2 regions of the Shinella sp. BE166 genome follow, and region 2 is predicted to be linked to the other one. Evidence: riboswitches for the same ligand, from Rfam matches in the RefSeq annotation. Region 2 holds a riboswitch; the other holds the start of a gene.
What was found. A riboswitch is a leader RNA that binds a small molecule or an ion and turns the genes downstream of it on or off. The one in region 2 is predicted to bind cobalamin.
Positions count from the first base shown of each region.

Region 1: it holds a riboswitch for cobalamin, as region 2 does, so the genes downstream of both, J2Y63_RS19365 (aromatic ring-hydroxylating oxygenase subunit alpha) here and bluB (5,6-dimethylbenzimidazole synthase) in region 2, are expected to answer to the same signal.

Region 1 is NZ_JBPEHL010000007.1:238,532-249,499, forward strand. Features, by position in the region: gene mcpU (methyl-accepting chemotaxis protein McpU) at 1-142, opposite strand, end outside; gene J2Y63_RS19340 (crotonase/enoyl-CoA hydratase family protein) at 352-1,107, opposite strand; gene J2Y63_RS19345 (acyl-CoA dehydrogenase) at 1,261-3,033, opposite strand; gene J2Y63_RS19350 (BA14K family protein) at 3,197-3,766, opposite strand; gene J2Y63_RS19355 (glycoside hydrolase family 25 protein) at 4,000-5,094, shown strand; gene J2Y63_RS19360 (2Fe-2S iron-sulfur cluster-binding protein) at 5,098-6,195, opposite strand; gene J2Y63_RS19365 (aromatic ring-hydroxylating oxygenase subunit alpha) at 6,197-7,441, opposite strand; cobalamin riboswitch at 7,550-7,779, opposite strand; gene J2Y63_RS19370 (DUF6656 family protein) at 8,080-8,685, shown strand; gene J2Y63_RS19375 (diguanylate cyclase domain-containing protein) at 8,682-9,737, opposite strand; gene J2Y63_RS19380 (L-threonylcarbamoyladenylate synthase) at 9,894-10,868, shown strand; gene J2Y63_RS19385 (FAD-binding oxidoreductase) at 10,879-10,968, shown strand, end outside.
Region 2 is NZ_JBPEHL010000006.1:213,136-224,103, forward strand. Features, by position in the region: gene J2Y63_RS17420 (LTA synthase family protein) at 1-1,891, opposite strand, end outside; gene J2Y63_RS17425 (NAD+ synthase) at 2,194-3,873, shown strand; gene J2Y63_RS17430 (hypothetical protein) at 3,876-4,202, shown strand; gene J2Y63_RS17435 (TolB family protein) at 4,217-5,044, shown strand; gene J2Y63_RS17440 (diguanylate cyclase domain-containing protein) at 5,175-6,686, shown strand; cobalamin riboswitch at 6,748-6,969, shown strand; gene bluB (5,6-dimethylbenzimidazole synthase) at 7,015-7,707, shown strand; gene J2Y63_RS17450 (DUF2865 domain-containing protein) at 7,700-8,803, opposite strand; gene J2Y63_RS17455 (phytanoyl-CoA dioxygenase family protein) at 9,099-10,139, shown strand; gene J2Y63_RS17460 (ABC-F family ATP-binding cassette domain-containing protein) at 10,294-10,968, shown strand, end outside.

The DNA of each region.
Region 1 (10,968 bases), on a different contig from region 2:
TGTCGATGCTTTCCTCGACGGAGTTGGTCAGCACGCCGCGCTGCAGGCTGTCGATATAGAGGGAGAAGCCGGTGAAGGCGGCGACGACGACGAGCGACGCGACGACAAGGATGCGCGTCATCAGATTGGAGCGCTTGGACATGGGCGCGATGTTCCTTCGGAAGCGCCTCGCCAGGACGGCGGGCGCATGGTGCTGAACGGCATGCCGGAATGGCGAGTGTCGGGCGCATCATGCGGCCGCCGGCACGGAGCACCGGAGAATGGCCGCACCCTAGGAAAACGTGTTTAAGGCCCTCTTAAAATTGATAGACCACAAATTGCAGCCGACCCCTTTCGGCCACGGAAATCCGCTCAGCGGCGCGCCATGAAGGCCTCGAAGGCGGCGCGCGCTTCCGGGCTTTTGAGCTGTGCCGCGAAATGGCCCGCCTCCTCGTCGATGCGCGTGGCCACTTCGCCGCGGTCGCCGCGGATGAGGTTGCGGGCGATCGCGAGCGCCTTCGGCGGCTTGGCGGCGAGCCGCGTTGCGGCGGCAAGCGTCTGTTCTTCGACTGCACGCGGTTCGACGACGGCATAGACGAGGCCCGCATCGCGCGCGGCAGTCGCGGAAAATCCATCGCCCGCGGCGAGCAGCGCGAAGGCGCGCTGGTGGCCCATCAGCCGCGGCGCCAGCAGGCTGGAGGCCGCCTCCGGCACCAGCGCCAGGTCGACGAAGGGCGTGCGGAATTCCGTGCGGATCGAGGCATAGGTCAGGTCGCAATGCAGGTGGATCGTCGTGCCGATGCCGATCGCCAGGCCATCGACGCCTGACACCAGCGGCTTGCCGTGGGCGGCGAGCGCATGCAGGAAGTCGATCACCTCACGGCCCATCGTGCCGCCCATGGCGAAGGCCATGAAGTCGTTGAGGTCGTTGCCGGCGGAAAAGCAGCCCTCGGAGCCGAGGAACACGGTCGCCCGCACGGCCTCGTCCGCGTCCCCCGCCGTCAGCGCATCGGTCATCGCCTGGTACATGGCGCGCGTGATGGCGTTCTTCTTGTCGGGGCGGTTGAGGCGGATCACCATGACGCCGGGGGCGTTTTCCGGGCGTTCGATCAGGATGTGGTCGGTCATTGTGTCCTCTTCTTGCGAATGATGTCCGTGCCGCCCTCGGCAGGTTTCCCCCGGCAGGCCGGGCGCGTCGTTTCGATTTGAGCAGGGTTCCAACTCGCTGCCAATCTCCCCCATCAGGGGGAACGCTGGCAGGCAGAGGGGGTAGCGGCTGCCTCAGCCCAGAACCGTCCGCGCCGCCGCGAGGCTCGCGGCACCCGACATCACGCGATCCCGCAAAGCCGCCGTCTCGCCGATGATGTTTTCGGCAGCGAAGCGGCAAAGGGCAGCGCGTTCGGCGTTGCGGCCGTCGCCGCCGTCGGCGAGTGCGCCCTTGGCGAGGTAGGCGCCCGTCAGGACGAGGCCGAAGAGGCGCTGGTAGGGCGTGGCGCCGGCGAGCGCCTCGGCTTGCTTTCCTTCCGCGAATGTCGTGAGCAGCCATTCGGTGGCAGCTTCGAGGTCGGCGATGCTGGCCTCCAGGCGCGCGCCGGTTTCGCCGAGTGCCGGCGTGTTGGCGGCCTCAGCCTTGGCGGCAATCTCGCGCAGTTCCGCGATGAAGCCGCGCACCTGGGCGCCGTCCGACAGCGGCAGTTTGCGCGTGACGAGGTCGATCGCCTGGATGCCGTTCGTGCCCTCGTAGATCGGCGCGATGCGGGCGTCGCGGAACAGGCGGGCAGCCCCCGTCTCCTCGATGAAGCCCATGCCGCCATGCACCTGCACGCCGAGCGAGGAGACGTCGACGCCGGCATCGGTGGCAAAGCTCTTGGCGATGGGCGTCAGCAGGCTGGCGCGCTCGCTCCAGTGTCTTGCCTCCTCGCCATGCGCGCGGTCGACGGCGTGGGCGCAGGCATAGGTGATGGCGCGCGCACCCTGGGTCAGCACCTTCATGGTCAGCAGCATGCGGGCGACGTCCGGGTGTTCGATGATCGGGCTCATGCCCGACCCCTGCCAGCCGGGCGCCTTGCCCTGGGTGCGGTCCTTCGCATAGGCGAGCGCCTTCTGCGTCGCGGCTTCCGCGATCGCCACGCCCTGCATACCGACGGCAAGCCGGGCATTGTTCATCATGGTGAACATGCAGGCGAGGCCGCGGTTTTCCTCGCCCACCAGCCAGCCGATCGCGCCGGCCTCCTCGCCAAAACGACCGTCGCCATAGATCATGGTGCAGGTCGGCGAGGCGTGGATGCCGAGCTTGTGTTCGATCGAATGACAATAGGCATCGTTGCGGGGGCCGAGCGAGCCATCCTCGTTGACCAGGAATTTCGGCACCAGGAAGAGCGAGATGCCGCGCGTGCCGGCCGGCGCATCCGGCAGGCGGGCGAGCACGAGATGCACGATATTGTCGGTAAAATCGTGTTCGCCATAGGTGATGAAGATCTTCTGGCCGAACAGGCGATAGGTGCCGTCGCCGCGCCGTTCCGCACGGGTCTTCATGACGCCGAGATCCGAACCGGCGTGAGGCTCGGTCAGGTTCATCGAGCCCATCCATTCGCCCGAGACCATCTTCGGCAGATAGATGGATTTCAGGTGGTCGGAACCGTGCACCGTCAGCGCCTCGATCGCGCCGATCGTCAGCGTGGGGCCGATCGCGAAGGCCATCGAACCGCTGTTCCACATTTCGAGCGCCGCGACATGCAGCATGTGCGGCAGCCCCTGCCCGCCGAAATCGGGAGAGGCGGTCAGCGAGTTCCAGCCACCTTCCGCCCAGGCCTTGTAGAGCGCCGGCCAGCCGTCGGGCATTTTCACCGCGCCGTCGGCAAAGCGGGCGCCCTGCCTGTCGCCGATCTCGGCGAGCGGGGCCACCTCCTCGGTGGCGAAACGGCCGGCTTCGGAGAGGATCGCATCGACGAGGTCATCCGTGAGGTCGCCGAGATGACCGCCCTCCAGCGCGGGTGCCAGCCCCGCCACATGTTTTAGCGTGAACGCAATCTCCTCGACCGGCGCCTTGTACATGTCTATCCTCCTCCACGACGTGCTGGCGGGCAGATTATTGATTTTTACGTAAACGTCAACTTTTCCGACTCAAATCCCCAAACGGAAACAGGCCGGCCGGTGGTTAGACCGGTCAGCCTGCTCACTGTGCCGGGGGGACCGTCCGGCACTTTAAAATCAACCCTTAGCTATAGGGCGAGATGCACTGGCGACGCGGGCCACCATAGGGCTGGTACGTGTTGTCGTAGGCGCGATACGAACGGTAGCGGTTTGCGCACCAGTTTACATGCGAGCCGCCACCACCGACATAGCCGCGGTCGTTGGCGATCGCACCGCCGATGACGGTGCCCACGCCGAATGCGGCGAGCGGGAACCAGAAGCCATTGTGGTAGCGATAGCCGTTGCGCTGGTAGCGGTAGCCGCGGTGGCCACGATACCAGCCGTTGCGGTAGCCGCGGTCGCCACGCCAGCCGACATCACGGTCACGGCCGCGCCAGCGGCGGCTCTCACGGGAGTAGCGACGGTCGTTGCCCCAGTTGCGGCCGCGGTCAAAGCGTTCAGCGCGCCAGGTGCTCCCCCCGCGCCGCCAGATACGGCGATTGTGATCGCGCACGAGCTGCACCGAGGTGCCACCTTCGGTGGCGGTCGTCTGGATCTTCGCGACGGGAAGCGGCATGGCGCTTGCCGGCACGACCGGCGTGGCGGCGAAAAGCGCCGACATCGCCACCGCAAGGACTTTATTGATAAACTTCATGACAATTCTCCCTAGGCGTGCCCTTCAGCATTTGCTCGAATGGCAATTTGAACGCGAAACGCACGAGAGTCCCTTTCGTTCCATATGCGGTCTTCCCGCGCGCGTTTCAATGGCTCGGCTCGTCACAAATTCGGGAGCCTTGTTCTGGAACCTTGGGCGGATTAGCGCTCCGTTAACCATGTCTCGTTCACCATGCTCGCTTGATCCGGCGCGGGATTCGAACAGGAGCGTCCATGAACCCGAAGCATCTTTCCGGCCTGGCGGCCCTCATCCTGCTGGCGGCCCTGCCCTTTTCGGCCCGCGCGGTCGATGTGGAGCCGTGGAGAAAGCCGGAAAACGCCATCGTCATCGACGCCTATGAGCTGAACGAGATCGACTGGTCAGAGATGCTGTCCGACAAGCGCATCGCCGGCTTCATCTCCAAGGCCTCCGACGGCCTGCCGGAAAGCTACAGCTGCAAGGGCGAGCACAGCGGCGATACGGTGGCGCACTGTAAGACCATGTGGCGCAAATATGCGGTGAGCCGCGAACTCTATGAGACCCGCCGGCTGCTCGCGCGCTCGAAGGGCCTGCTCTGGGGGGCCTATCACCTCGCCCGGCCGGGCAACCCGGTCGATCAGGCCAACCACTTCCTCGATTATGCCAATCCGCAGGACGACGAGATGATGGTGCTGGATATCGAGGGCATCGATCCGGACAGCTACATGTCGCTTGCGGATGCGCAGGTCTTTGCCGGCCATATAAAGACGCGCACGGGCCGCTATCCGGTGCTCTACACCAACCATTCGACGGCACGCTACATCGCCGCCCATCGCGACGAATATCGCATCCTGTCGCGCCTGCCGCTCTGGTATGCCCGCTACAAGCCGGGCATCGAGGGCGCCTTCCCGATGGGCAACTGGGACAATTATGCGCTCTGGCAGTTTTCCGCTGGCGTCAATTGCTCGAAGCGCCGCTGCCCCTACCGCGTGAAGGGCGCACTCAACGACATCGACGTCAACGTCGCGCCGATGAGCAAGGCCGCACTCGGCAAAGCCTGGGCCTTCGGCGGCCTGGTGCCGGAAAAACCCTTCGAGCCCGTGGACCAGATGCTCACCGCCTCCATCCCCACCGGCGGCGCGCTGAAGGCGACCGTCGAGGCCGCAGCCTCCATCGGCGCCGAGGCACAGACGACCGGCGCCGTCACGCTCGCCTCCGGCACGACGACGTCGTTCCCTGTAACGGTAACCGCCGAAGTCCGCGCCGGCCTCGCCGCCAAGGGCGCCGCGGCTGCGACACTTGGGCAGCGAGTGGTCGACGTGACGCCGTTGAATTACCAGGATTTTTGAGTTTTACGCCTCGATCGACACATCCCCGATCGGCCGCGAGCAGCAGGCGAGGATGTAGCCTTCCTCGATTTCGTCGTCGAGGATGCCGCCGTTGTGGCGCATGTCGACCTCGCCGGAGACTTTCATGACCCGGCAGGTGCCGCAGAGGCCGCCCTCGCAGGCCGCGCCGATGCGCACGCCGGCTGCGCGGGCGGTTTGCAGGATGGTCTGGCCGGGCGGGCATTTGGCGTCCTTGCCGGCCATGGTGAAGGTGACGGTCGAGATCGCCTCGGCGTCCACTTCGCCCGCACCGCCGCGAATGGCGAGCTCTTCGGGCGCGGGGGCAGCGGCCGGCTGGAAGCTCTCCTCGTGGTAGCGTTCCATGTTGAAGCCGCAGACCTTCAGCATGTCCCGCACGCCGCGCATGAACGGTTCCGGGCCGCAGCAGAAGACGGTTCGGTCGCGGAAGTCCGGAGCGAGCAGCGAGAGGCGGGCGGCATCGATGCGGCCGCGCAGGCCATGCCAGCCGTCGCGCGGATTGTGGCCCTCGACCACGAAGCCGAGCGCGAGGTTCGGCATGTGGGCGGCGAGACATTCGAGCTCCGCCTTGAACAGCAGGTCCTCCGGCTTGCGCGCGCAGGTGACGAAGGCGACATCCGACTGCGGCGCGCAGTCAGACATCCAACGCGTCATCGACATCATCGGCGTCACGCCGGAGCCGGCCGAAATGAACAGGTACTTTTCCGCCGGATAGCGCACGAAGGAAAAATCGCCGAGCGGGCCGAAGGCCTTGAGCTTCACGCCGGGGCGCAGGTTGTCGAACATCCAGCGCGTGCCGATCGAGTTCTTCTGCACCTTCACCGTCACGGAGACGGCGAAGGGGCGCGAGGGCGTCGAGGACAGCGTATAGGTGCGCATCACCGGATCGTCCGGCGCCACCGGCAGTTCCAGCGTGACGAACTGGCCCGGCAGATAGCGGAACCAGTTGTCGCGATCCGAGCGGAAGGTGAAGGTCATCACATCCGTCGTCTCCGCCGTCACGGCGATGCATTCCAGCAGGTGCTGGCGATCGTTCCACGGATGGAGTTCGTCGAAATGGTGGAAATGGCTCGCGACCGTCATGTCAGGCCACCCGCGAGAGCGGCTTTTTGGCGCCGTCGAGCCGTTCGATCATGAAGTTGGCGTACCATTCGACGAACTGCATGACGCCGCCCTCGTCCTCCGGCGAATAGGGGCCGGGCTGGTAGGCGGGCGAGCGGATGCCGAAGGCATTTTCCTCGACGATCCGACGATCCTGGTCGTTGGTCTCGGTCCAGACATGGGTGAGCTCGTCGAGGCGATAGTCGATGCCTTCCACCGCATCCTTGTTGACGAGCCACTTGGTGGTGACCTGCGTCAGCTCGGGGCCGAGCGGGATGACGCGGAAGGTGATGGCGTGGTCGGCCAGCACATGGTTCCACGTCGTCGGATAGTGGAAGAGCAGCAGCGTGCCGATATGGCTTTCCAGCACATCGCTCGACAGCGGGCGCTGGACGGCGCGCGCACCGGACATGGTGTAGCTCTCGGCGTCCTGGATGAGCGGCATGCGCGCGGCGCGGAACTGGCCCGTCGGCGACATCCTGAACTCGCTCGGCAGGCCCACCGCCTCGCACTTCGCCCAGTGCTCGGCGATCACCGGATCGTCCTTGGCGCCCTGCACGCCGGTGGCGCTAGGGGCTTCCGGATAGGTGCGGCAGAGTTCCGGATGATTGGCGGCGCAGTGGTAGCACTCGCGGTTGTTTTCCCAGACGAGCTTCCAGTTGCCCTTCTCGATGATCGTGCTTTCGAAGGCGACCTTGGTTTCGCCGAGACGATGGCGGGCGAGATAGGGCTCGACCAGGTTGCGGAAGGCGGAGAAATCCGGCGCCTGGTCGGCCAGGCAGATGAAGATGTAGCCGCCGACGGTCTCGCAGTGGATCGGCTTCAGGCTGTGCTGCGTCTTGTCGAAATCCTCCGCCATGTGGCGGGCGAAGAGCAGCGAGCCGTCGAGTTCGTAGGTCCACTGGTGATAGGGACAGACGAGTTTTGCCGACGTTCCCTTCTGCTGGTTGCAGACGCGCGAGCCGCGGTGGCGACAGGAATTGTGCAGCGCGCGCACCGTGCCCTTGCGGTCGCGCGTGATGACGACGGGATAATCGCCGACCTGGACGGTGAAATAATTGCCGGCCTTGGGGATCTCGCAATCATGGCCGATGAACAGCCAGTCGCGATACCAGATCGTCTCCATGTCGAGCTTGTAATGGTCGGGGTCGATGTAGAAGGCCTGCTCGAGGCTGTAGCCATCGCGCCGGTTCTTGAGCTTGCGGAGCACGTCGCTGCGAATGTCCATGCCGGATCCTCGGATAATCTAAATTGGGGCTGAGGCGCACGGAAGAAGACGGCATCCGGGCAGCGAACCGCACCGAATGCACGCTTCCCAGCCGCCCGCCGCAGCCAGTCACGATCGTTTCTCCAGGCTGGTTTCCGGGCTGAGGAGCGTTCTGCGTGGCATGACCTTGTCGGGTCATTCCTCTTCGAACCGTCGCGGCGCCTTCCCAGACCTCCCGTCCAGTGACGTATGCCGCGTCTTGCTCCAACACCGTTGCGGGGGCAGCGCCGGATTTTAACCGGCTTCCCAATTCTCCAGGCTCCTTTCGGGAGCGTGGCACCTTGAGTGTGCTTATCTAACCGCAAGAATCGTCGCGCGACATGTCGAAAAACGACATGCCATCATGATTTGGCGACAGGATTTTTGCGTGGTTAAAAAGCGGGGCGGCAAGATTTCTGCATATATGTCAGGGTGATATGCCTAGCTTTGCGGCAGGGTGCCCATCCCCTCGGCAGTTTGCTGCCCACGATCATACTCTTGTCATATTGCGACCCGGTGCCCTTGCCTGCGAGGAATGGGGAGCGGACCGGAAAGGATTGTTTAACGTCGTTTGCATAAACTTCCCAGCGATCAAGGCGCTAGGATGGGGTGCTCGCCAGGTGCAGCAGACGAAGTTCCGATATTACGACGCCGTCGCCTACAAGCGCGCGAACCCGCCCAAATCCGCCGTGCACACGGAATTCCTGCGCACCGGCCGCATCGATCGCAACCTCGACTGGCTGCCGAGCGAGAAGCGCTACCTCACCTACCAGGAGGTGGCCGAGCGCACGGGCCGCAAGCTCGAACGGGCGGGCACGGTCACCCACGACCGCATCAACAGCTTCCACCGCTCGATCCAGTTTCCAAAGCTGATCTTCCACCGCACGCTCGCCAACACGCCGCATCTCGGCTATTGCCACATCACCGTCGCCAATTCGCGCTTTGCCGAATTCGAGAGCGTGCAATGGGCCTTCTACATGGCGAACTTCTTTGCCGACATCGGCGACGAGGAGCAGTTCTTCGCCGGCATTTCGCAGAAGCCGGGCCGCATGTATTTCGCCGTCGCCATCGTGCCGGGCGAGGAGGAAGGCCGCCTGCGGATCGATCGCAAAGTGCGCGGCAACGGCGTGATTTTTCGCACGGACGACCCGGCCCTTGCCATGAAGAACGTGCTGATGCTCGGCGCGCGCGACGAGGCGCTCCGCAAGATCATCCGCGCGATCTAGGCCCGATAGAGCAGCCATTCCTTGCCAGCCGGCACTTCATCACCGCGGCCGTAGACGATCACGAGATCACCGCCCGCGCCCTTAGCCTCCGCAAGCGCCCGCTCGCAGGCGGACGACAGGTCGAGCGCGCTGTCGGCGCGGTCCGACATGCAGACACCGGCCGAAAGGGTCAGGTGGCCGAGGTTGCGGCCGGTGCGCGGATCGCGCAGCGCCATCGTCTGGAAGGCGGCACGCAGCAGGTCGATCAGCCGCGTCGCTTCGCTTTCGTCGGCGGTGTGGAACAGAAAGCCGAAACGCAGGCCATCGATGCGCACGGCAAGCTCGCCGGCCGGGAAGACCTGGCGGATCAGCCCGCCGTAAAAGCTCACGAGATGCTCGGACAGGGCTTCTATCTGCGCGGGTGAGAAGCGACGGTCGGCATCGACCTCCGCGACGGCGACGCCGCACAGCATCGGCAGGTCCGGATTGGAATAGATGCGGGCGAGCGCCTTGTTGAAGGCGCGGCGGTTGCCGAGCTTGGTCGGCGGATCGACGAATTTCATCACCTCGAACTCCGCCATCTCCTTCTGGATGCCGTCCATGACGGCCGACTGCGCGGCGACCTTTTCCGCCATTTCCGCCGTGTGGGTGACACGCAGCTCGGTCGCCCGCTGCAAAGCTTCGAGCGACGAGCCGAGCGCGCCCTCGCCCGCCGCACTGCGGATGACCTGCGAGGCCTCGCCGATCAGGCGGCCGTAGTCGGACAGCGACGAGCGCTCCTGGCTGAGCAGCTCCATGAAATTGCCCATCTCGCTGCTGATCGCACCGGCGGAGCGTTGCAGCACGCTCGCCTCATGCTGGTGCGGCAGGTACTTGCGCCCGAGTTCGTCGAGGGCGGCCTGCGTCTTGTATTTGCCGAGCGCGATGAAATCGCGCACCAGATCCGGGTTGGCACCGGCATAGGCCTCGTAGACCAGCTCGTAATTGCGCGGCAGGCCGTCGATGCCCATCTGCTTCATGGCCGTTGCAACGCGGAGCGCGATATCGGTCGTCGAGGATTTCTTGTGAGCCATCAATGCGGGACCTGTGTGCGGGACTTTTCACCCCTTCGTAACAGCGCCCGCTTTCGGTGGCTCTAATCGGGTCGCTTGCATTTTAGGCAAACCGCCGGCCCTTGGCATTTCGCGGCAAAGAACGGTAAAGGAGGCCGGGAGCGACGGAAGGGTGAGATGGCAGATATCGTGGATACGCGGACGGAACCGGAGGCAGGGCTTGCCCGGGCGTGCGAGGTGCTCAGCCGCGGCGTGCCGGTCGCCATTCCCACCGAGACGGTCTATGGCCTCGCCGCCGACGCCACCAATCCGCTGGCCATCACCCGCATCTATGAAATGAAGGGCCGGCCGCGTTTCAATCCGCTGATCTGCCACATGGCCGATCTAGCCATGGCGGAACGGCATGCCATCTTCGATCCCCTCTCGCGGCAGATCGCCGAGGCCTTCTGGCCCGGCCCGCTGACGCTGGTGCTGCCGATCCGGCCGGACAGCGCAATCCATCCACTCGCCCGCGCCGGGCTGGACACCGTCGGCATCCGCGTACCGACGGGTTTTTCGAGCCGGCTGCTCGCCGCCTTCGGCCGGCCGCTGGCGGCCCCGAGCGCCAATACGTCCGGGCGCATCAGCCCGACCACCGCCCGTCATGTCGCCGAGGATTTTGGCGCGAAGCTGGAGCTGGTGCTGGATGCCGGGCCTGCCGTCGTGGGGCTCGAATCCACCATCCTCAAGGTCGAGGGCGAGACGATCCGGCTGCTCCGCCCCGGTGGGCTCGATGCCGCAGAGGTCGAACGCGTTACCGGCCGCCCGGTGCTGCGCAACGACAAGGCCGGCGCGACGATCGAGGCGCCGGGCATGCTCGCCTCGCATTATGCGCCCGATGCACCCGTGCGACTCGATGCCCGCGAGGTGCGGCCGGGCGAGGTGCTGATCCGCTTCGGCGGCACGCCGCTGCCCGGCGAGGCCGACGCGACGCTCGTGCTGGATCTGAGCCCGGACGGCGATCTCGCGGAGGCGGCCGCCAATCTCTTCGGCTATATGAAACAGGCGGATGCGACGGGTGCTGCCGCCATCGCCTTTTCGCCGATCCCCTCGACCGGCCTCGGCGAGGCGATCAACGACCGTTTACAGCGCGCCGCCGCACCCCGCGGATAAAGGAAACACGATGGTCCAGGCAAAGCTATCCCCCGATCTCATCGCCCGCTTCGCCGCCATCACCGGCCCGGCCTATGCGCTTGTCAAGGACCGGGATATC
Region 2 (10,968 bases):
GTTCGAGACCGTACTGCTTGCCGAACATGATGTCGTGCTGCAGGAAGCGGAAGTCGCGTACCAGCGGGTCGATCGTCTTCTTGCGCGCCCAGCCTGCCGTGCCGTTGCCCTTGGCGTCGATCAGCATGTAGCGGTCGATGACGCGCAGCTTGTCGTGCACCGCGCCTAGGAAGCCGGTGTAGTAGGGATGCTCGAAGCCGGCTTCCTTGAGGATGTAGTAGGACAGGAAGGCCGGGCTGATCGTGCCGATCTCCTTTTCCGTGCCGGTCTTGTTCGACCAGATGACGAGCGGCGTTTCGTGCTCCTTCTGCATCTGCTCGGGCGAGCCCTTGCGCGATGCGGTGATGCCCCTCATGTAGCCGGAGTTCTGGTAGACCGTGTTGAGCGGCGGCAAGTGATCGCCGAAGACGACGATGATCGTCTCGCGATCGCGCGTCTTCGCCCAGTCCATCAACATCTTCAGGCTCTGGTCCGCTTCCTTCACGCCCTGGGCGTAGCTGGCGAGCATGCGGTTGTCGCGCGCATCGAGCTTGCCGTCCACGGCGATGTCGGTCTTCGCATAGCGCCCGTCGTCATAGGGGCCGTGGCCCTGGAGCGTGACGGTGAAAAAGAAGAACGGGTCTTCCTGCGCATCCGCCTGGCGGATGATTTCCTTGGTCAGCGCCTCGTCCGAGGTGAAGTTGCCGCGTTTTGCAAGCGGCGGCATCTTGTCGACGTCCTTGAAGGTCTGGAAGCCGAAGGCCTTGTAGACGCTGGAGCGGTTCCAGAACCAGCCGGAGAACGGATGGATGGCGCGCGCCGTGTAGCCTTCCGCCCGGAAGAAGGTGGCAAGCGACGGGATCGGCTTGCGCACATATTGCTGGTAGGGAATGCTGCCCGTTGGCAGGAAGGCATTGGAGAAGCCGGTCAGCGCCTCGAACTCGACATTGGCGGTGAGGCCGCCGAATTCCGGCGAGAAGACGTTGCCGCTCTGGCTTTCGCGGATCACCGGCATCGGGTCGGCCGAGAGTTTCACGCTCTGGATGCGCGTCGGATCCCACAGCGATTCACTCATCACCACAATGACATCGGGCTTGGAGCGGTGCGTGGTGCCGGCCGGCAGCGGCTTCGACGGGATCTTGTCGATCGCATCGACCATGTAGCCGGACGGGGCCTGGACGTTGGCCATCGGCAGGTTGATGGCAAAGGCCATGACGAAGCCGTTGTGGCGATAGTTCTCCGCCTGGTCCCACATGATCGGGAAAACCTTCAGCCGGTCACGGACCCAGGAGAATTCGTTATAGTCCATGATGGAAACGAAGCCGGCGATGAGCGGCAGCGCGACGGCAAGCCGCGTCAGGCGCTCCTTCTTCGTCAGCGGCCGGAAGCGGCGCCAGGCGAAGACCCACAGGCTGATGAGGGCGACGACGGACGCGACGACGGCCAGCGCGAGCGCGGCGGCCGTCCACGGCCGGTCCTGCACCAGCACCGGCATCAGCTCCATGATCTGGCGCCCGAAGAGCAGGTCGGTCGGATAAAGCGGGTCGGTCAGAAAGACTTGTTTCTGCTGCGAAATGACGCCCATCAGCACGACGAGCGGCGAGACGAGCAGCACGGCCTTGTGCTGCCGGCCGATAAGCGCATCGATGGCGAGGTAGAGCAGGAAGAACACGCCCGTGGTGGTCCAGGCGGGCTGTTCGGGGTTGGTGAAATAGAGCCAGGTCTGGTCGACGGAGCCGCGCGTGATAAGCTCGACGGCAACGACGGTCAGAAGGGCGAGAAGCAGGGAAACGGCGAGCGAACGCAGGACCGCCAGCGCCTTGATATGACGCGCGAAAAAGCCTGCCTCAACGGCAAGGCCTTCGGCGGCTTCGATAGCCACGGCGGTGGGAGTGAACAGGGCCAAGGCCATCTCCAAACTTCATAAAACTTTCGTACCATTGTCATATGGATGTCATCTTGAACAGGAGATGAACGGTTTCTGCAACGTTCATCCAATGCTTTGGTTCCCCCTGTTGCACTGCGGCAATGTTCGGCGCGAGACGCTGAAAAACCGGGGCTTGCGGCGAAAGCGCGCGCAAACCGCACGCAAACCCCACCGGCCTTCATTCCCAAAGCGCCCGTCATGCTCTAAAGAGCTTGTCGACCGTTCGAGAGTGCGGCAGCGAGGCGCGGCCGCAGGATCGGACACCATGAGGAAACGGGTCCGCAGACATGACTTCCGAGACTGAAAAGGCGACGCTGCGCATCGCTATTGCGCAATTGAACCCGACCGTCGGCGACGTTGCCGGCAATCTCGCCAAGGCGCGCGCCGCGCGCGAGGACGCCGCCCGCCAGGGCGCCGACCTGCTGCTTCTGACGGAGCTCTTTATTTCCGGCTATCCGCCGGAAGACCTCGTGCTGAAACCCGCCTTCCTGAAGGCCTGCCGCCGCGCGGTGGATGACCTCGCCAATGACACCGCCGACGGCGGCCCCGGCGTCATCATCGGCTTTCCCCGGCAGGACGAGACCGGACGCTACAACGCCGTCGCCGTGCTCGACGGCGGCAAGGTGATCGCGGTGCGCGACAAGGTGGACCTGCCGAACTACGGCGAGTTCGACGAAAAGCGCGTCTTCGACCAGGGCGCTATGCCTGGGCCGGTCAATTTCCGCGGCGTGCGCCTCGGCATCCCGATCTGCGAGGATATCTGGGGCGAACTCGGCGTTTGCGAGACTCTGGCCGAAAGCGGCGCCGAAATCCTGTTGTCGCCGAACGGTTCGCCCTATTATCGCGCCAAGGTCGACGTGCGCCACCAGGTGGTGCTGAAGCAGGTCATCGAGACCGGGCTGCCGCTCATCTACGCCAACCAGCTCGGCGGCCAGGACGAACTGGTGTTCGATGGCGCGAGCTTCGCCTTCAACACGGACAAGTCGCTCGCCTTCCAGATGAGCCAGTTCGAGGAAACGATCGCGCTCACCACCTGGAAGAAGCGCGGCGACGGCTGGGTCTGCGACGGCGGGCCGATGTCGCGCATTCCCGAGCACGAGGAGGCGGATTACCGTGCCTGCCTGCTCGGCTTCCGCGATTACGTCAACAAGAACGGCTTCAAGAACGTCGTGCTCGGCCTGTCCGGCGGCATCGACTCGGCGATCTGCGCGGCCATCGCCGTGGATGCGTTGGGCGAGGAGCGGGTGCGCTGCATCATGCTGCCCTACCGCTATACCTCGAAGGATTCGCTAAAGGACGCGGCCGATTGCGCCAAGCTGCTCGGCTGCCGCTATGACATCGTGCCGATCGAGGCGCCGGTGAGCGGCTTCCTCTCCTCGCTTTCGGAACTTTTCGAAGGCACGGAAGAGGGCATCACGGAAGAAAACCTGCAGAGCCGCACGCGCGGCACGATCCTCATGGCCGTCTCCAACAAGTTCGGCTCGATGGTCGTCACCACCGGCAACAAGTCGGAAATGTCGGTCGGTTACGCCACGCTCTACGGTGACATGAACGGTGGCTTCAATCCCATCAAGGACCTTTACAAGATGCAGGTCTACGCGCTGTCGCGCTGGCGCAACGAACATACGCCGCCGGGTGCGCTCGGCCCGACGGGCGAGGTGATCCCGAAGAACATCATCGACAAGGCGCCGTCGGCCGAGCTGCGCCCCAACCAGACCGACCAGGATTCGCTGCCGCCCTATCCGGTGCTCGACGACATCCTCGAATGCCTCGTCGAAAAGGAGATGAGCACCGAGGAGATCGTCTCGCACGGCCATGACGTGGCGACGGTGCATCGCATCGAGCACCTGCTCTACATCGCCGAATACAAGCGCCGCCAGTCGGCGCCGGGCGTGAAGATCACCAAGAAGAACTTCGGCCGCGACCGCCGCTACCCGATCACCAACCGGTTCCGGGATCGGGGCTGAACATGGAGGCGCGCTCCAGCGAGCCGGGCGGTGATGAAAACCGCCCGGATTTCACGACGGAGGAAATCAGGCTCATCCGGTTGTGGTCGCTGAGCGACATGTCGGCCGGCCGGCAGGTTTCGGCGCAGGTCGCCTATTTCGCAACACCGGCAGTGTTCGGCATCTACGGCCTTGCGACCGGCAGCCTTGTCATCGTCGGCGTGGCCTTTACCTGCATCCTTTTGTTGTTGGTCTGGGGTTTCGTTTCGACTTGGCGCGACCAGAGCAATGTCGTGCTGATGCAATCGATCTGCCGGAAGCTGTTGCCGGCGGTGGATGAGCAGCGATAACGGCAGGAGAAATCATGCGCAGTTCCGTCGAAATCCACAACATTGTCACCGGCGAAACGCGGATTGTCTGGCAGACGGAGCGGCTTGTCGAGGCGCCGAATTTTTCGCGGGATGGGCGTTTCCTGGTCATCAACGGTGACGGGTCGCTGTATCGCCTTTCAGTCGACGGCGGCGAACCGGTGCAGATCGACACCGGGTTTGCAACGCTTTGCAACAACGATCATGGGCTTTCGCCCGATGGCACGTTGCTGGCGATCAGCGACAAGGTGGAATTCGGCAAGTCGGCGATCTATGTGCTGCCGGCGGAAGGCGGGACGCCGCGGCTGGTGACTCCGAACCTGCCGTCCTATTGGCATGGCTGGTCGCCGGATGGGGCGACGTTCGCCTATTGCGGCATCCGCGACGATCTCTTCGATATCTACACGATCCCGGTCGCCGGCGGCGAGGAGCGTCGGCTGACATTTGGCGAGGGGCGCAATGACGGGCCGGATTATTCGGCGGATGGCGACTGGATCTATTTCAATTCCAGCCGCACCGGCCGCATGCAGATCTGGCGGGTGCGGCCAAATGGCAGCGAGCCGACGCGCATCACCGACAGCCCCTATGGCGACTGGTTCCCGCATCCTTCGCCCGATGGCCGGCACTTGCTGGTGCTTTCCTATGATGGCGATGTCTTCGACCATCCGCGCGATCTTAGCGTGCGCCTGCGCCTGATGGACATGGATGGCGGCAATGCGCGCGTCCTTTTCGAGCTTTTCGGCGGGCAGGGCACGATGAACGTGCCGAACTGGGCGCCGGACGGCGAAAAATTCGCCTTCGTGCGCTACGCGCCGGCCGCCTGATCTCCCGATATCCGGTGAGCGCAAGTTAAGTTTTTGCTCACCAGCCCGCTTAAGCGATTTTTGCCGTCTTGCCTGTAGCCTTTGTTCAACAATGTCCGGAAAACCGGGCGGGGGACAGGCAGGGGCAGAGATGACGAGCAAAGCGGAAGAAAGCCGCGCGACACGGCGACGCGGTGTTGGTTTGGTGATCCGGACGGCGGCCGTGATGATCGTGCTGCTGTTCGGCGCCGCCAATTACCTCGTGCTCGATTACGCGATCGAGCGGGCCGACAGTTTCGTTGCCGAGACCGAGCGCACGCTGGTGCGCAACGAGTTCGGCCACCAGATCGACCAGGTCGTGCAGTACCAGAGCCAGCTTTCCTTCTGGGACAAGAGCTTCAACGAACTGGCCGATGGCATGCCGGGCGACGCCTTCGTGCGGGACCAGCTGCGTGACTGGATGTGGTCCGACTTCGGTTTCTCCTGGATGATCTTCGCTTCGCCGGACGGCGAAAAGGTGCTCGGCGTTTATCGCGGGGAAAAGGTTTCCGAGAGCAAGGCGCGCGAAAAGCTGCATTGGGTGAGCGATCTCACCCACAAGGCCGAGCGCAAGTATCGTGAGGCGCTCTCGCCGGACCGCGGCGGCTGGCAGGTGGCGCGCGCGAAGGAGGATCCCGACCTCCTGACCCCGGCGCTGCCGGAAATCCATGTCACCGGCATGCGCCTCATCGACCGCGTCATGAGCATCGTCGTCGTGCAGGCCGTCGTTCCGAAGTCGCTCTATATCCCGGCCCACCGGCTGGAGCCGACACTGCTCATCACCGTCAAGCCGGTCTCGAAAAAGATGCTGGCGAACACCGAGCGACGACTCGGCGTGCACGATCTCGGCTTTACCCCCATCGTGACGCAGGAGCCGGGGCTGGTAATGACGCCGGTCGGCGCCGATGCCTACAATCCCATGGTCGCCTCCTGGCGGCCGAATATGCCGGGCTCCTTCGTCTGGCGCTCGGCGCTGCCGCAGATCGCGATGTTCGTGCTGGTCTTCGCCGGCGTCATGCTCTTCGTCACGCTGCGCTTCTCTGCCCTCATCAAGGCGCTCCAGCGCAGCGAGGCGAAAAACGCCTTCCTCGCGCGGCATGACACGCTGACGGGGCTGAAGAACCGCAGCGGCTTCGACGAGGAGGTGCGCCGCGCCATCCGCAGGGGCGAGACCAAGCCCTTCGCCATTCTCGCGCTCGACCTCGACAAGTTCAAGGCGGTCAACGACCGGCATGGCCATGCGGCCGGTGACGCCGTGCTCCAGGCCGTCGCCCGGCGGTTTTCCGATCGTATCGGCAAGCAGGGCTGTGTCGCCCGCCTCGGCGGCGACGAATTCTCCGTGCTCCTCACCGGCGAGCGAAGCCACGAGGCTCTGCTGGAGCTTGCCGGCAGCCTCGTGCGCGATACGCAGGTGCCGATCGCCTATGACGGCCAGTTGCTGGTCATCGGCGGCAGCGCCGGGATCGCGCAGTTCCCGCAGCACGGCGGCTCCGTGCATGACGTGATGGTGATGGCGGATGCTGCGCTCTACGCCGCCAAGAACGCCGGCCGAAACCGCGCCGTCCATGCGGATCATGTCGGCCAGGAGATGATTATCGAGGCCGGCGAGGCGCGCGCGGCCTGATATAGGGCGCTGACAGGCCGGTGCGCGGCGCGGGCAGGCTTGATCGCGCCGCCAAGCCATGCGCATATCGTTTCCGTCAGGTGCCTGCGTTTCGCAGGAGAATCGGGAATCCGGTGCGGGCGAGAGCCTCAAGTCCGGAACGTGCCCAGCGCTGTGACGGGGATGGTTCGCACCGTAAAAGCTTGAATCGATTCAGGCTTTTGCCACTGGTTGTTCAACCGGGAAGGCAGGTGCGGGGCGCGTGACCCGAAGTCAGAAGACCGGCCTGGCAAGATTGACCGAACCGCGCGGACGGCGGAAGGTTGTGCGCATTGTTGGGGAGATGACGATGCGAGCCGAACCGTGCGACCGTCTGGTCGGGGCGGGCGCCTTTTCCAGCGAGGACAAGGCCGCCGTCTACCATGCCATCGAAACGCGCCGCGACGTGCGCGACCAGTTTCTGCCCGATCCCTTGCCGAACGATCTCGTGGGCCGCCTGCTGCACGCCGCCCACAGCGCGCCCTCGGTCGGCTTCATGCAGCCGTGGAATTTTCTGCTGGTGCGCAGCGAGGCGACCCGGCGCGCGGTGCATGCCGCCTTCCTGAAGGCGAATGCGGAAGCGGCGGCGATGTTCGACGGCGACCGCCAGACGCAGTATCGTGCGTTGAAACTCGAAGGCATCCTGAAGGCGCCGCTGTCGATCTGCGTCACCTGCGACCCGACGCGCGGCGGGACCGTCGTTCTGGGGCGCACGCACAATCCGCGCATGGATGTCTATTCCACGGTCTGTGCGGTGCAGAACCTCTGGCTTGCGGCGCGGGCGGAAGGGGTGGGCGTCGGCTGGGTCAGCATCTTCCACGACAGCGACATCCGAAACATCCTCGGCATTCCAGACCATGTCGAGATCGTCGCCTGGCTCTGCGTCGGCCTGGTCGACCGCCTCTATGCCGAGCCGGAGCTTGCGGTGAAGGGATGGCGGCAGCGCCTGCCGCTGGAGGACCTGGTGTTTGAGGAGCGCTGGCCGGACGCGGGCGTCAGTTGACGCCGGCATCGGCCGGGCGGCCGAGGTCGATGGCGGATTCGTTGGCCGGCAGGAAAACCGGACCGACCGTGCGCACCTTGCTCTTCGCCGGGTCGTAGTCGCGTTCCTCGACCTTCACCGGCAGCTTGGCCGGCGTCTCGTCCTTCTTCGGCAGCGTGTGGATGGTGGTGATCGAGCCGCCTTGCTCGTCGCTATCCCTGCCGGTGTTCGCTGTCTCGTTGCCCTTCAGCGCCTTCTCGCGCTTGATCATCTCTTGGTAATAGGCCGAGAGGTTGCAGCCGCAGGCGCCGGGCTTGGAGAGGTCGCGCGTGCGATAGGAGAAGGCGTTCGGCATTTCGTAATAGGGCCGGCCGGTGACCGTTGAGGTCATCTGGTCCGTCTCCTGGCCGTTCGTCATCGACTGGTAGAACAGTTCGGTCTGCGTCTCGGGGCACATCATCGCGCAAACCTGCTGGTCGCGGCGGAAATCGAGCGGGGTTGCGCCCGACGAGATCGGGAAGAAGCCGCCGTCGCAGGTGCGCACGCAGACGGTGCGCAGGTTGCCATGGCCGGAGCCGCCGCCGAGCGAGCGCAGTTGCAGGCGCTCGCTGCCCTCCGGCGTGGTGCCGAGCGGGAGCGTGCGTTTTTCATCGAGCGTGCGCAGCGTTTCGGTCGCCGCAATCGGCACCACCTTCGCTTCGTCATTGCAGCCGTTGCTTGCGAGCAGCGCGGTCAGGCGGGTGCGCTTGCCCTGCGACGAGGTGCCGCCGGCAAATTCGCGGCGCTTCTTGTCAAGGATGTCGAGGTTGCGCTCCATCTTGCCGATGACCGTCGAGAGCGTGTCGCAGGCCGCCGCATTGGCGCCGCCGACGACGATGATGCTGCCGCCCGAGCAGCCGAGCCGGCGCTGGTCGCTCTTGGCCTTGCGAAGCTGGATGTTCTGGCGGGCGATGGCACCGGCATATTTGCGCGCGCTCGCCGTATCGACCACCACCTTGGGCAGGTTCGCAAGCTCCGCCTGGATCTGCTCGCACACCGCCGCTGCCGCCGTGCCGCCTGAAAACAGAAGCGGTAAGCCGGTCGCAACGGCAAACAGAAGGCGGCTCAAACCTTTCAAATTGACGATCCTGTGAAACTGTCGGGGCCGCGATCCGGCCGCATAAGCATATCCTATCATAGGCTGCATGAAGGGAAGCGCAACGTGCTCCCGCATTTGTGATTAATGCGCGCGGGAAAATATGAGTTGCGTATTCATCTTTTTGCCTGCTGCCCGCAATTGATCTCGTCGGGGGCTTGGTGTAGCACTCTGCGCACATACAACAGCCGGTTATGCGCCCTTCGCCGCGCAGCCGCCGTTCGGCGGAAGACCGGCCCTTCACAGGCAGGTGAACATGCGGATTTCGTCAGTTTTGTTGAGCCCATTCTACGCGCTCCAGCTCGCATCCGGCGCAAAATCCTTCGCCGACAATCCCGTCATCGGCAGCAAATGGCTGAACCGCAAGGGATTGCACGAGAAGCGCGTCTCGCTCGCCATGCGCATAGCGGCCTGGCGCCGCACCAAGCTGGAAAAGCTCGTTGCCCCGGAATACCGCCGGCAATATGCCGAAAACGGCTTCGTGAAGATCGAAGACTTTCTGTCGCCCGAGGTTTTTGCCGCTGTCACCCGCGAGATCGCCGAGCGCGATTTCGAGCGTTACGACATGCTGCAGGGCGAGACCGTCACCCGCCGCGCCATCATCGACGACAGCGATCTGGAAAGCCTGCCGGGCTTCAAGGCCGCGCGCAACGATCCGCGCGTGACCAATCTGCTGCGCTACGTTTCCTCACATGACGGCCAGCCGCTGCTCGTCGTGCAGGTGGTGATGGCGCTGCCGTCGGTCGTCACGCAGGGCTCGACGGACCCGCAGACAGCGCTGCACAGCGATACGTTCCAGCCGACCGCCAAGGCCTGGCTGTTCCTGCGCGATGTCGGCGAGGAAGACGGTCCGTTCTCCTATGTGCCGGGCTCGCACGAGATGACGCCGCAGCGCCTCGCCTGGGAGCGCCGCATCAGCGAGAACGCCGATTCCATCGAGAACAAATACTCCGCCCGCGGCTCGCTGCGCATCATGCCGGACGAGCTTTCGGCGCTGGGTTATGTCCAGCCGGTCAAGATGACGGTCAAGGCCAACACGCTGATCGTCGCCGATACGCATGGTTTCCATGCCCGCAGCCCGAGCTACAAGACGACGACGCGCATCGAGATCTACGGATCGCTGCGCCGCAATCCGTTCCTGCCGTTCACCGGCCTGCACATCGCTTCGCTGCCCTTCATCGCGTCCGGCATGAACCGGCTGATCATCAATGCGATGGGTTTTCGCGCCAAGCTCGGCCTCAAGGGCTCGCCCTGGAAGGATGCCGGCAAGGGCAAGGCCGATGAATGGTCGAAGCGGCTGAAGCAGCCTTCGGCCTGACCCTCACGAATTGCCGGATCGGCCGTGCTGCCCTTGCAAGGCGGCCGGTCCGGCCCTAAATGTCCGGCATCGTCAATGCCGACCGGATGGTGCACCATGGATTTCAACCCGACCACAAATCGACGTCGTTTTGTCCTCGGGGAATTTTCCGTCCATGCCGCATTCCATCACGCTTTCCAAAATCACCTGGTCCACGCCTGACGGCCACACCCTTCTTTCCGATCTCGACCTGACCTTCGGCGCCGAGCGCGCCGGCCTGATCGGCCGCAATGGCGTCGGCAAGACGACGTTGCTGAAACTCGTCACCGGCGATCTGGTGCCACAGGCCGGCACCGTCACCGTCGACGGCACGATAGGCCTGTTGCGCCAGAGCGTGCAGGTCTTTGCCAACGAGACCATCGCCAGCCTGTTCGGCATCGTCGATGCGCTCGATCTGCTCGCCCGCGCCGAGCGCGGCGAGGCGGAGGCGCATGAACTCGCCGACGCCGACTGGCCGCTGGAGACGCGGCTCAGCGCGGCGCTGGCGCGTGTCGGGCTGGAGGCCGCGCCGGACACGCCGCTCGCGTCGCTCTCCGGCGGGCAGCGCACGCGGGCGGCACTTGCCGCGCTTATCTTCGCGGAGCCGGATTTTCTGCTGCTCGACGAACCGACGAACAATCTCGACCGCGACGGGCGGCGGGCGGTGATCGACATGCTGGCCGGCTGGCGGGCCGGCGCGATCGTCGTCAGCCACGACCGCGAGCTGCTCGAAACCATGGACGGGATCGTCGAACTCACCACGCTTGGCGCTAACAGGTACGGCGGCAACTGGAGCGCCTATCGCGCCCGC